3 regions of the Streptomyces sp. NPDC101181 genome follow, and region 3 is predicted to be linked to each of the others. Evidence: riboswitches for the same ligand, from Rfam matches in the RefSeq annotation. Region 3 holds a riboswitch; each other region holds the start of a gene.
The links. A riboswitch is a leader RNA that binds a small molecule or an ion and turns the genes downstream of it on or off. The one in region 3 is predicted to bind cyclic di-AMP.

Region 1 (3,267 bases), on a different contig from region 3:
CGTCGATCATCGCTTCGGCGCGGTCGCCGATACCGCGCTTGGGCACGTTGAGGATGCGGCGGAGCGGGACGCTGTCCTCGGGGTTGGCGAGGACCCGGAGGTAGGCCAGGACGTCCCGGACCTCCTTGCGCTCGTAGAAGCGCACGCCGCCGACGACCTTGTAGGGCAGGCCGACGCGGATGAAGATCTCTTCGAAGACGCGGGACTGGGCGTTGGTCCGGTAGAAGACGGCGACGTCGCCCGCCTTCGCGTCGCCCTGGTCGGTGAGGCGGTCGATCTCCTCGGCGACGAACTGGGCCTCGTCGTGCTCGGTGTCCGCGACGTAGCCGGTGATCCGGGCGCCGGAGCCGGCGTTGGTCCAGAGGTTCTTGGGGCGGCGGCTCTCGTTGCGCTCGATGACCGCGTTGGCGGCGGAGAGGATCGTCTGGGTGGAGCGGTAGTTCTGCTCCAGGAGGATCGTCCTCGCGTCCGGGTAGTCCTCCTCGAACTGGAGGATGTTGCGGATGGTCGCGCCCCGGAAGGCGTAGATCGACTGGTCCGCGTCGCCCACCACGCACAGCTCGGCGGGGGCGTCGTGCTCCCCGGCCGGGCCGACCAGCTCGCGCACCAGGGTGTACTGGGCGTGGTTGGTGTCCTGGTACTCGTCGACCAGGACGTGGCGGAAGCGGCGGCGGTAGTGCTCGGCGACGTCCGGGAAGGCCTGGAGGAGGTGGACCGTCGTCATGATGATGTCGTCGAAGTCCAGGGCGTTGGCCTCGCGCAGCCGGGCCTGGTAGAGCGAGTACGCCTGGGCGAGGGTCTTCTCGAAGCCGTCGGTGGCCTGTCCGGCGAAGGTCTCCTCGTCGATGAGCTCGTTCTTGAGGTTGGAGACCTTGGCGGTGAAGGACTTCGGCGGGTAGCGCTTGGGGTCCAGGTCGAGGTCGCGGCAGACCAGGGCCATCAGGCGCTTGGAGTCGGCGGCGTCGTAGATCGAGAACGACGAGGTGAAGCCGAGCTTCTTCGACTCCCGGCGCAGGATGCGGACGCACGCGCTGTGGAAGGTCATGACCCACATGGCGTTGGCGCGCGGGCCGACCAGCTGCTCGACGCGCTCCTTCATCTCGCCCGCGGCCTTGTTGGTGAAGGTGATCGCGAGGATCTGCCCGGGGTGGACCCCGCGCTCGGCCAGCAGATGGGCGATGCGGTGGGTGAGCACCCGGGTCTTGCCGGAGCCGGCCCCGGCGACGATGAGCAGCGGGGACCCGGCGTGCGTCACGGCGGCGCGCTGCTCGGTGTTCAGCCCGTCGAGCAGCGCCGCGGAGTCGATCACCGGGCGGGGGTGGCCGTCGCGGTAATACCCGTCGCGGGGCGGCGGGGGCGCGTCGAAGTCGCCCTCGAAGAGTCCCTCCGGCACCGCTTCGGGTGCGTGGTCCTCGGGCGGCGGCGGAGGGCCGTCCCCCGCGGACTGGAGGGCGGTCAGGAAGTTGTCGTCAAAGAGGCTGCTCATCGCCTACCGAGTCTAGGCGGCCGGACCGACAACGTTCCGCCGAAGCCGGGAAGCGGTCGGGAGCGGCAGCCCGCACCGGCGAATCGCCCGCCCCTCACCCGTACGCACGGGGATCGGACGCCCACGTTCCGTGCGGGAGTGCCCGGTCGGAGGGGGTGCGGGCGGCCCGGGTCCGGAAAGGTCACGAAAATGTATCGGGCATATCGCTCATCGTCCTTCCCAGCGGCGGGGCGCTTTGGCTAGCGTGCTCGCTCAGGTGATCCGTACCTCCCTGAGGCGAACCACGCCTGACGGACACCTCTGCCGAATCCGGCCCGCCCTCGCGGTGGTCCGGAACCGGGGACCCACACGCAGCACCGGGGTGAATCGGTCCGTACCTCCCCCGTCCGGACCGTAGGACAGCCTTCCGTTCCGTCCGAACCCGACAGCTAACCCGGTAGGCGGTCCACGGAAGGAGATGCCTGCCTTGGCATCGCATCGCAAGCCGCGCGCGAACGTGCGCACCGCCACACCCGCCATCGGGTTCACCACGGCCGCGCTGGCCTCCGTCACCCTGCTCTCCACGCAGAGCGCGACGGCCGCCCCCGCCGAACCGAAGCCCGCCGTCGAGGACGTCCAGAAGAAGGTCGACGCCCTCTACCGGCAGGCGGGCGCCGCGACCCAGGAGTACAACCGGGCCAGGGTCTCCGCCGCGTCCCAGCAGAAGAAGGTCGACGCGCTGCTCACCGAGGTGGCGAAGCGGGCCGAGAAGATCAACGAGGCGCGCAGGGCGCTGGGCTCCTACGCGGCCGCGCAGTACCGCAGCGGCGGGATCGCCCCCACGGCGACGTTCTTCCTGGCGGACGACCCGCAGGAGTACTTCGACCAGGACCAGCTGATGAACCGGGTGACCGAGCGCCAGCAGCGGGCCGTGGAGGACGTCCGGACGCAGCAGGCGTCGGCGGCGAGGAAGCGTGCGGAGGCGGTCCGGAGCCTGGAGAGCCTCACCGAGACGCAGGCCGCGCTCGCCGCCGGCAAGAGGGACGTGCAGACCAAGCTCACCGAGGCCCGGGGCCTGCTCTCCCGGCTGACCGCGGCGGAGAAGGCGCGGCTGGCGGAGCTGGAGCGCAGGAAGGAGGCGGAGGCCAGGGAGAAGGCGGAGCGGCTGGCCCGCAGGCAGGCCGCCGAGGCGAAGGAGCGGGCCGAGGCCGAGGAGCGGGCCCGCGAGGAGGCCGCGAGGGAGTCCGGCGGCGGCACGGGGCCGGGCTCGGGCGGCGGCACGGGCACCGGCAGCGGCACGGGCACCGGAGGCGGCAGCGGTACCGGGAGCGGTTACGCCGCCAAGGCGGAGAAGGTGCTGGCCTTCGCCCGCGCCCAGATCGGGAAGCCGTACGTGTGGGGAGCCTCGGGCCCGTCCTCGTACGACTGCTCGGGGCTGACCCAGGCGGCGTGGCGGGAGGCGGGCGTGGACCTGCCCCGGACCACCTGGGACCAGGTGAAGACCGGCACCCGGGTCGCCACCTCCGACCTCGCACCGGGCGACCTGGTCTTCTTCTACGACGACATCAGCCACGTCGGCATCTACAAGGGCGGCGGCATGATGATCCACGCCCCGAAGCCGGGGGCGAACGTGCGCGAGGAGTCGGTCTACTCCATGCCGATCTACGGAAGCGTGCGCCCGGCGTAGGGCCCCGGGACCCGGCACCTGGCACCCGAGGCCAGGAAGGCAGCGGTACCGGTGATCATTCGTGACCGGCGAAACATCACATCAGGGCAATAGCTGTCATGGCGACTCCTTTCCC
Region 2 (3,267 bases), on a different contig from region 3:
GACCCGGGTGTGCCCCTCGGGCGAGAGGTGCAGCCGGTCGGCGTCCCAGGCACGCCGGTCCTGGACGGAGCGCAGCGACCACAGGTCCAGCACCGGGCAGTGGTAGCGGTCCGCGATCGCCCGCAGATGGACGTTGTACGTGGCGATCCTGCCGCGCATGTGGCGCAGCACCGGTACGCCCCGGGTGTCGAAGCCGGTGGCGACCATGACGGTGCCGACGGTCTCGGTCAGCTCCGCGACGGCCCGCTCGTACCGCTCGGCGAGGTCGTCGGGGTCGGCGCCGGGCCGGATGATGTCGTTGCCGCCCGCGCAGAAGGTGACCAGGTCGGGGGCGAGCTCCTTGGCGCGGGGAATCTGCTCCCGGACGATCTGGTCGAGGAGGCGTCCGCGTACGGCGAGATTGGCGTAGCGGAAATATCCGTGCGGGGAGTCCTGCGGGGTCGTCTCCGGGCCGGGGGCCGGGAGGCGGTCGGCGAGGAGCACCGCGAACCGGTCCGCCCAGCCGACGAAGGTCCCGTGCGGACCGGGGTCGCCGACGCCCTCGGTGAAACTGTCGCCGATCGCCGCGTACGACCCGATGGTGTGCTGCTGGTTGTTTCTCGAATCGTCTGCCACAAGCACATATCCTGCACCGTTCAATGTGACCTACGCGACCGTAATAAGGGGTTGACGGGTGGTGAGATAGACCACCCGGTCAGGTTTTGGTAAAGCCGGAATAAGAAGAGCTGGAACAAGAAGAGGAGGGGCGGTGCGCCGCAGCGCACCGCCCCTCACTCATCCGGCCGTTCCCTCGGTCAGAGGGAGACGCCGTGCTGTCGCAGGTAGGAGACGGGGTCCACGTCCGAGCCGTAGCTCGGGCCGGTGCGCACCTCGAAGTGTAGGTGCGGGCCGGTGGAGTTGCCGGTGGAGCCGGAGAGGCCGATCTGCTGGCCGCCGGTGACGGTCTGGCCCGCGGAGACGCTCAGCGAGGACTGGTGGGCGTACTGCGAGTACATGCCGTCCTCGTGCTTAATGACGACCTCGTTGCCGTACGAACCGCTCCAGCCGGCCGAGACCACGGTGCCCGGCCCGATCGCGCGGACCGGGGTGCCGGACGCGGCCTGGAAGTCGGAGCCGGTGTGGTAGCCGCTGGACCAGCTGGAGCCGGAGGCGCGGTACTGGGTGGTGACGTTGGCGTTGGCCAGCGGGGCCGTCCAGCCGGAGCCGGTCGCCTGGGAGGAGCCGGTCTGCGCGGAGCTGCCGGAGCTCTCGGAGTCGTCGGCGGAGACCGTGTCGTTCTTCGGCGCGGCCTTCGGGGCCTGCTCGGCCTTCTTCGGGGCGGCGGCCTTCGGAGCGGCGGCCTTGGGGGCCGGTGCGGCCTTCTTGGCCTCCGAGGGCGCGGCGGTGGAGCCCTTGGCGCCGAGGGTCAGCTTCATGCCGGGGAGGATGAGGCTGGGGTTCTCGCCGACGGTGGAGCGGTTGTCCTGGTACAGCTTCTGCCAGCCGCCCTTGATCCGGTGCTCGGCGGCGATCTTGGACAGGTAGTCGCCGCGGACGACGGCGTACGTCCTGGGGGCGGCCTTCGACGCGGCGGGAGCGGCCTGCGGGGCGGCGGTCTGGGGCGCGGTGTGCGCGGCGGCGACCGAGGCGGCGGCGGGCTTCGCGGCCGGGGCGGCCTGCGGGGCGGCGTGCGCGGCGGTGGCGCCGATGAGCGGAAGCGCGAGTGCGGCGCCGCCGGTACCCGCGGCGAGGACGCCGCGGGAGATCGGGCCGGACTTGGGACGGCGGTGCTTACCCTGTGCGGGCATGGGGAAGTTCCTCTCCGGCGCCTGCGAGGTGAGCTGTCGGGTTCGGGCTGGAGATGCCCGGTCGCACGGTGGCGACTTCACCCCTAGCCGGTCCGGATCGCTCCGGGCGGCGACTTACCTGGTTCCCCCGCTCCTGCCACACGTGAGTGGGTGGGTGCGAATTCCGGTCGGCGGCAGGATTAGGCGATCCGTCCGGATTGACGGTGACCGTAAACGAGTGAGGACGAGCGGAACAAGCCGTCGGTTGCTCGGGGGATTCACCGATGCGACGGCCGTCCGGTTTTCCCGTCACACTCCGTGGATTACGGATCTTGGCTTTCCGCGCAGGAAACGGAAATACCCCCGGGCGAGATCGCCACGGACCGTCACGGATATGATCCCGATCACCCACGGAATCTCATCTGCCCCATTACCGGGGCATGTTCTGCTAAATGCACCAATACGGACACGGGGTGGGTGGAGCCCCTGACGCACCATCAGCCCCGCCGGTGCGACGCCCTCGCCACAGGCGGACGGGCGGCACGATTTTCCGTCGAATCGATGTCGTATCGTCACGGGAGCGCCCTCGCGCGAACCGCGGCGGGGCCGGAGACCGCCGACGCCAGAGATCCAGGAGCCCCCGTGACGCAGCCGGTGCCGCAGGTCCCGCCGACCGAGACCACCCTGAGCGGGGTCCGCAACTTCCGCGACGTGGGCGGGCTCCCGACCGTGGACGGGCGGCGCACCGCCTTCGGACGGCTCTACCGCAGCGGCCACCTCGCGCACGCCACCGCCGAGGACGCGGCCTTCCTCGGCGGGCTGGGGCTGCACACGGTCTTCGACTTCCGGCACTCGGCCGACCACCGGCTGGACGGCTACGACATCGAGCTGGACGGCGTCCGTCACGTCAGCATTCCGCTCTCCGACCCGGCCGACGGCGCGGAGTTCTGGCGGCTGGTGCGCGACGGGAACATCGAGCAGCTGCGCTCCGTCCTGGCGAACGGCCAGGGCGCCGAGCGCATGATCCGGATGTACCGGTCGACGATCGAGGACCGCACCGCCGAGCACAGCCGGATCCTGCACGCGCTGGCCGAGGACAGCGTCCCCGCGCTGATGCACTGCGCGGCGGGTAAGGACCGGGCGGGACTCTCGATAGCGGTCACGCTGCTGGCGGTGGGCGTCGAGCGCGAGGCGATCGAGGCGGACTACCTCAAGTCCGACGATCCGCACCGCCGCTACAAGGTGCGGCGCTCCGACATGTCCGAGACCGGGATGTCCCCCGAGGTGATGGAGCTTCTCGACCCGCTCTTCGGGGCGGAGCCGGCCTACCTCGCGGCGGCCTTCGCGACGATCGAGGAACGGTGGGGGACGACGGACGCCTACCTGGAGGAGGGCCTCAAGGTCTCCCCCGCGACCCGGGAGCGGCTGCGTCGGCGACTGCTCGACGAGGGCTGAGCGGCTATTCGGCGCCCGCCACCACGAAGAGCAGGTAGAGGAAGGC
Region 3 (3,267 bases):
TTCCGCGGCGCGCTCGGGCCCGTACGTCTCTCCGCCGCACGGTGCCCAGGTCACTCGCTCGTCAGTCGCACGGAAGGCAAACCCATGGGCTCCGCGAACGGCAGACACCGCCGGCCTCGCCAGGCACCGGCCATCGTCGTCGCCGCAGGCGTGACGGGATCGGCCATCGCCATCCCGCTGCTCGGCGCGAGCGGCGCACACGCCGCCGAGGCCGCCACCTGGGACCGGGTCGCGGAGTGCGAGAGCGGCGGCACGTGGAGCGCCGACCTCGGCAACGGCTACTACGGCGGGCTCCAGCTCTCCGAGGAGACCTGGTCGGCGTACGGCGGTACCGCGTACGCCCCCCGGGCCGACCTCGCCAGCCGCTCGCAGCAGATCGCCGTCGCCGAGAAGGTCCTCGCCGACCAGGGGCCGAAGGCGTGGCCCAGCTGCGCGGTGATCTCCGGCCTCGCCGTGGACGGCGGCCTTCCGGGCGTCGACCCGGGCACCGCCCCCTCGCCGGAGCCGACGGCCTCCCCGACGGACCGGGCGGATGAAGCTGACAAGTCGGCCAGGTCCGGCGATCGCGGCGAAAGCAGCAGTAGCGACGAGAGTGACAAGTCCGGCAAGACCGGCACGTCCGGTAGTGCGGGCGGTGACAGCGACAGCGACAGCGGTACGGGTGCGGAGCGCGGCGCGTCCGACCCCTCCGCCTCGCCTTCCGCCGAGGCCCCCGACGCCTCGAAGCCCTCCGACGCCCCGGACGGCAAGGCCGGGAGCGGCGGCAAGCACCGGGGCGCCCCGGCGTCCGAGGAGGCCGACGGCGCGGGCCAGGACGGTCCGCGGGAGTCCGGCCGGCACGCCTCGCGGGGCGAGGGTGACGGACGGGACGGCGGAGCCGCCGAGTCCGGTGACTACGTCGTGCGGCCCGGGGACAACCTCTGGGCGATCGCCGACGCGCAGGAACTCCCCCAGGGCTGGACCGGTCTGTACGAGTCCAACAAGGACGTCCTGGGCTCCGACCCGGACCTGATCCTGCCCGGTCAGAGCCTGGACCTGGGGCTGGAGCAGGGGGCTGACGAGGGCGCCGCCGAGGACGCTTCCCCAAGCGCCGAGGTGCCCGCCGCCAACTGAGTTCAATTCGGGAAAACACCCTGAAATCCCGGGTAGTTCAGAGACCTATGTCCACTTTTGTTCGAGTGAGACATGGGTCTCTTTGCTTCAACTGGTGACCCTCGCCCGGCCCGTTCGCGCGTATCGCCTCCGACCTGCGAAAACGGCCGGTAACCCGCCGGGAGTTCGAGTCGAATGACCCCTATGTCCATTTTTGAATGTCGGGGTTGCCTGTGTTTACGGTCTAAGCCGCTCGCACCGCGGGCCCCGTCGACCGTCACGCCGAATCCTGCCGTCGGTCGAAGGGAACAGACGCGTAAGCGCCGTAGGCAGGAGCGGGGGACCCAGGTAGGCCGCCGGGTCCGTACAGCCTCTCGAAGGACGGGGACGTACGGAAACGGCTTGGGGTGAAGCCGAGCGCAAGGTCGCGCGGCCGGGCAACTCATCAGCCCGAACCCGACAGCTCACCTCGTAGGCGTCGGTGAGGAGATTCGTTCCATGCTGCTGAACAGCAAGGGCAAGCACCGCCGCCCGTCCAAGGCCGTCCGTCTCGCCACCCTCGCGGGTGTCACGGGTGCCGCCGTCGCCGTCCCGCTGATGGGCGCGACCAACGCCTCCGCCGCCTCCGTCTCCACGTGGGACGCCGTCGCCCAGTGCGAGTCCGGCGGAAACTGGTCCATCAACACCGGCAACGGCTACTACGGCGGGCTCCAGTTCTCGCAGTCCAGCTGGGCCGCCGCCGGTGGCACGCAGTACGCCGCGCGGGCCGACCTGGCCTCCAAGGACCAGCAGATCGCCACCGCCGAGAAGCTTCTCGACATGCAGGGTCCGGGCGCCTGGGCCTGCGCCGGTGCGGGCGGTCTCACCAACGACGGTGTGGACCCGGGCGTGAGCCCCGGCGGCTCCGGCCAGTCGCAGAGCAAGCCCGAGCGCCAGGCCGAGCAGCCCACCACGCGCTCCCAGCAGCGCACCGCGCCGCAGGTCGAGAAGAAGGCCGAGAGCCCCAAGGCCGAGAGCAAGAAGACCGTCACCACCCCGACCGGCCAGAAGGTCAAGAAGGGTGACGGCGAGTACAAGGTGAAGAAGGGCGACACCCTGAGCAAGATCGCTCAGAAGGAAGGCGTCAAGGGCGGCTGGAGCAAGCTCTTCAAGCTGAACGACGACATCGTCCAGGAAGCCGACCTGATCTTCCCGGGCCAGCAGCTCCACCTGAAGTAATCCGCCGTCTCTCCTCCCCGGAGGGAGGGCGTCCGGCGGCTCCCTCCCTCGCACGGCTCTCCCCGGCCCGGCGCGCTCACACCCCCCGGTGCGCGCCGGGCCGAGGTCGTCCGCGGCCGGGGCGCACCGGGGGAGCCGGGGCCGGTTGCGTTCACCTCTTGTCGGCAAGACGTGTTACCGGGCAGTAGATTTTTGGAGTTTTGTCCCGTCATGTGCACCCTCGGGTCCTTTTTCGTCCCAGGAGACGGGCGCCCGGCCGACCGAGGCGGCCGGGCCGGTTAGGCTCGTGTCGCAAGGCCACAGTGACCCCGCACCACCAGCGTCAGATCCCAGAAGGAGATGCCTCGTGCCGTCCATCGACGTCGTCGTAGCCAGGGAAATCCTCGACTCCCGGGGTAACCCCACGGTCGAGGTCGAGGTCGGCCTCGACGACGGCAGCACCGGCCGTGCTGCCGTTCCGTCCGGCGCCTCCACCGGAGCGTTCGAAGCCATCGAGCTCCGCGACGGTGACCCCAACCGCTACCAGGGCAAGGGTGTCGAGAAGGCCGTCCTCGCCGTCATCGAGCAGATCGGCCCGGAGCTGGTCGGCTACGACGCCACCGAGCAGCGCCTCATCGACCAGGCGATGTTCGACCTGGACGCCACCGAGAACAAGGCCTCGCTCGGCGCGAACGCCATCCTCGGTGTCTCGCTGGCCGTCGCGCACGCCGCCTCCGAGGCGTCCGACCTGCCGCTCTTCCGCTACCTCGGCGGCCCGAACGCGCACCTGCTGCCCGTTCCGATGATGAACATCCTGAACGGCGGGTCGCACGCCGACTCCAACGTGGACATCCAGGAGTTCATGATCGCGCCCGTGGGCGCGGAGTCCTTCTCCGAGGCCCTGCGCTGGGGCGCGGAGGTCTACCACACGCTGAAGAAGGTCCTCAAGACCAAGGGCCTGTCCACCGGCCTCGGCGA

Region 1: linked by a shared signal. The riboswitch ahead of ACIRRU_RS06440 (NlpC/P60 family protein) and the one ahead of ACIRRU_RS27665 (transglycosylase family protein) in region 3 are both predicted to bind cyclic di-AMP.
Region 2: linked by a shared signal. The riboswitch ahead of ACIRRU_RS28905 (peptidoglycan DD-metalloendopeptidase family protein) and the one ahead of ACIRRU_RS27665 (transglycosylase family protein) in region 3 are both predicted to bind cyclic di-AMP.

The regions. Positions count from the first base shown of each region.
Region 1 covers NZ_JBIWOX010000002.1:604,181-607,447, reverse strand. Annotated here, with positions in the region: gene pcrA (DNA helicase PcrA) at 1-1,486, opposite strand, end outside; cyclic di-AMP (ydaO/yuaA leader) riboswitch at 1,778-1,945, shown strand; gene ACIRRU_RS06440 (NlpC/P60 family protein) at 1,944-3,152, shown strand.
Region 2 covers NZ_JBIWOX010000028.1:32,850-36,116, forward strand. Annotated here, with positions in the region: gene ACIRRU_RS28900 (SGNH/GDSL hydrolase family protein) at 1-615, opposite strand, end outside; gene ACIRRU_RS28905 (peptidoglycan DD-metalloendopeptidase family protein) at 795-1,787, opposite strand; cyclic di-AMP (ydaO/yuaA leader) riboswitch at 1,791-1,950, opposite strand; gene ACIRRU_RS28910 (tyrosine-protein phosphatase) at 2,409-3,221, shown strand; gene ACIRRU_RS28915 (DUF6126 family protein) at 3,226-3,267, opposite strand, start outside.
Region 3 covers NZ_JBIWOX010000024.1:88,805-92,071, reverse strand. Annotated here, with positions in the region: gene ACIRRU_RS27670 (transglycosylase family protein) at 85-1,113, shown strand; cyclic di-AMP (ydaO/yuaA leader) riboswitch at 1,404-1,585, shown strand; gene ACIRRU_RS27665 (transglycosylase family protein) at 1,591-2,310, shown strand; gene eno (phosphopyruvate hydratase) at 2,657-3,267, shown strand, end outside.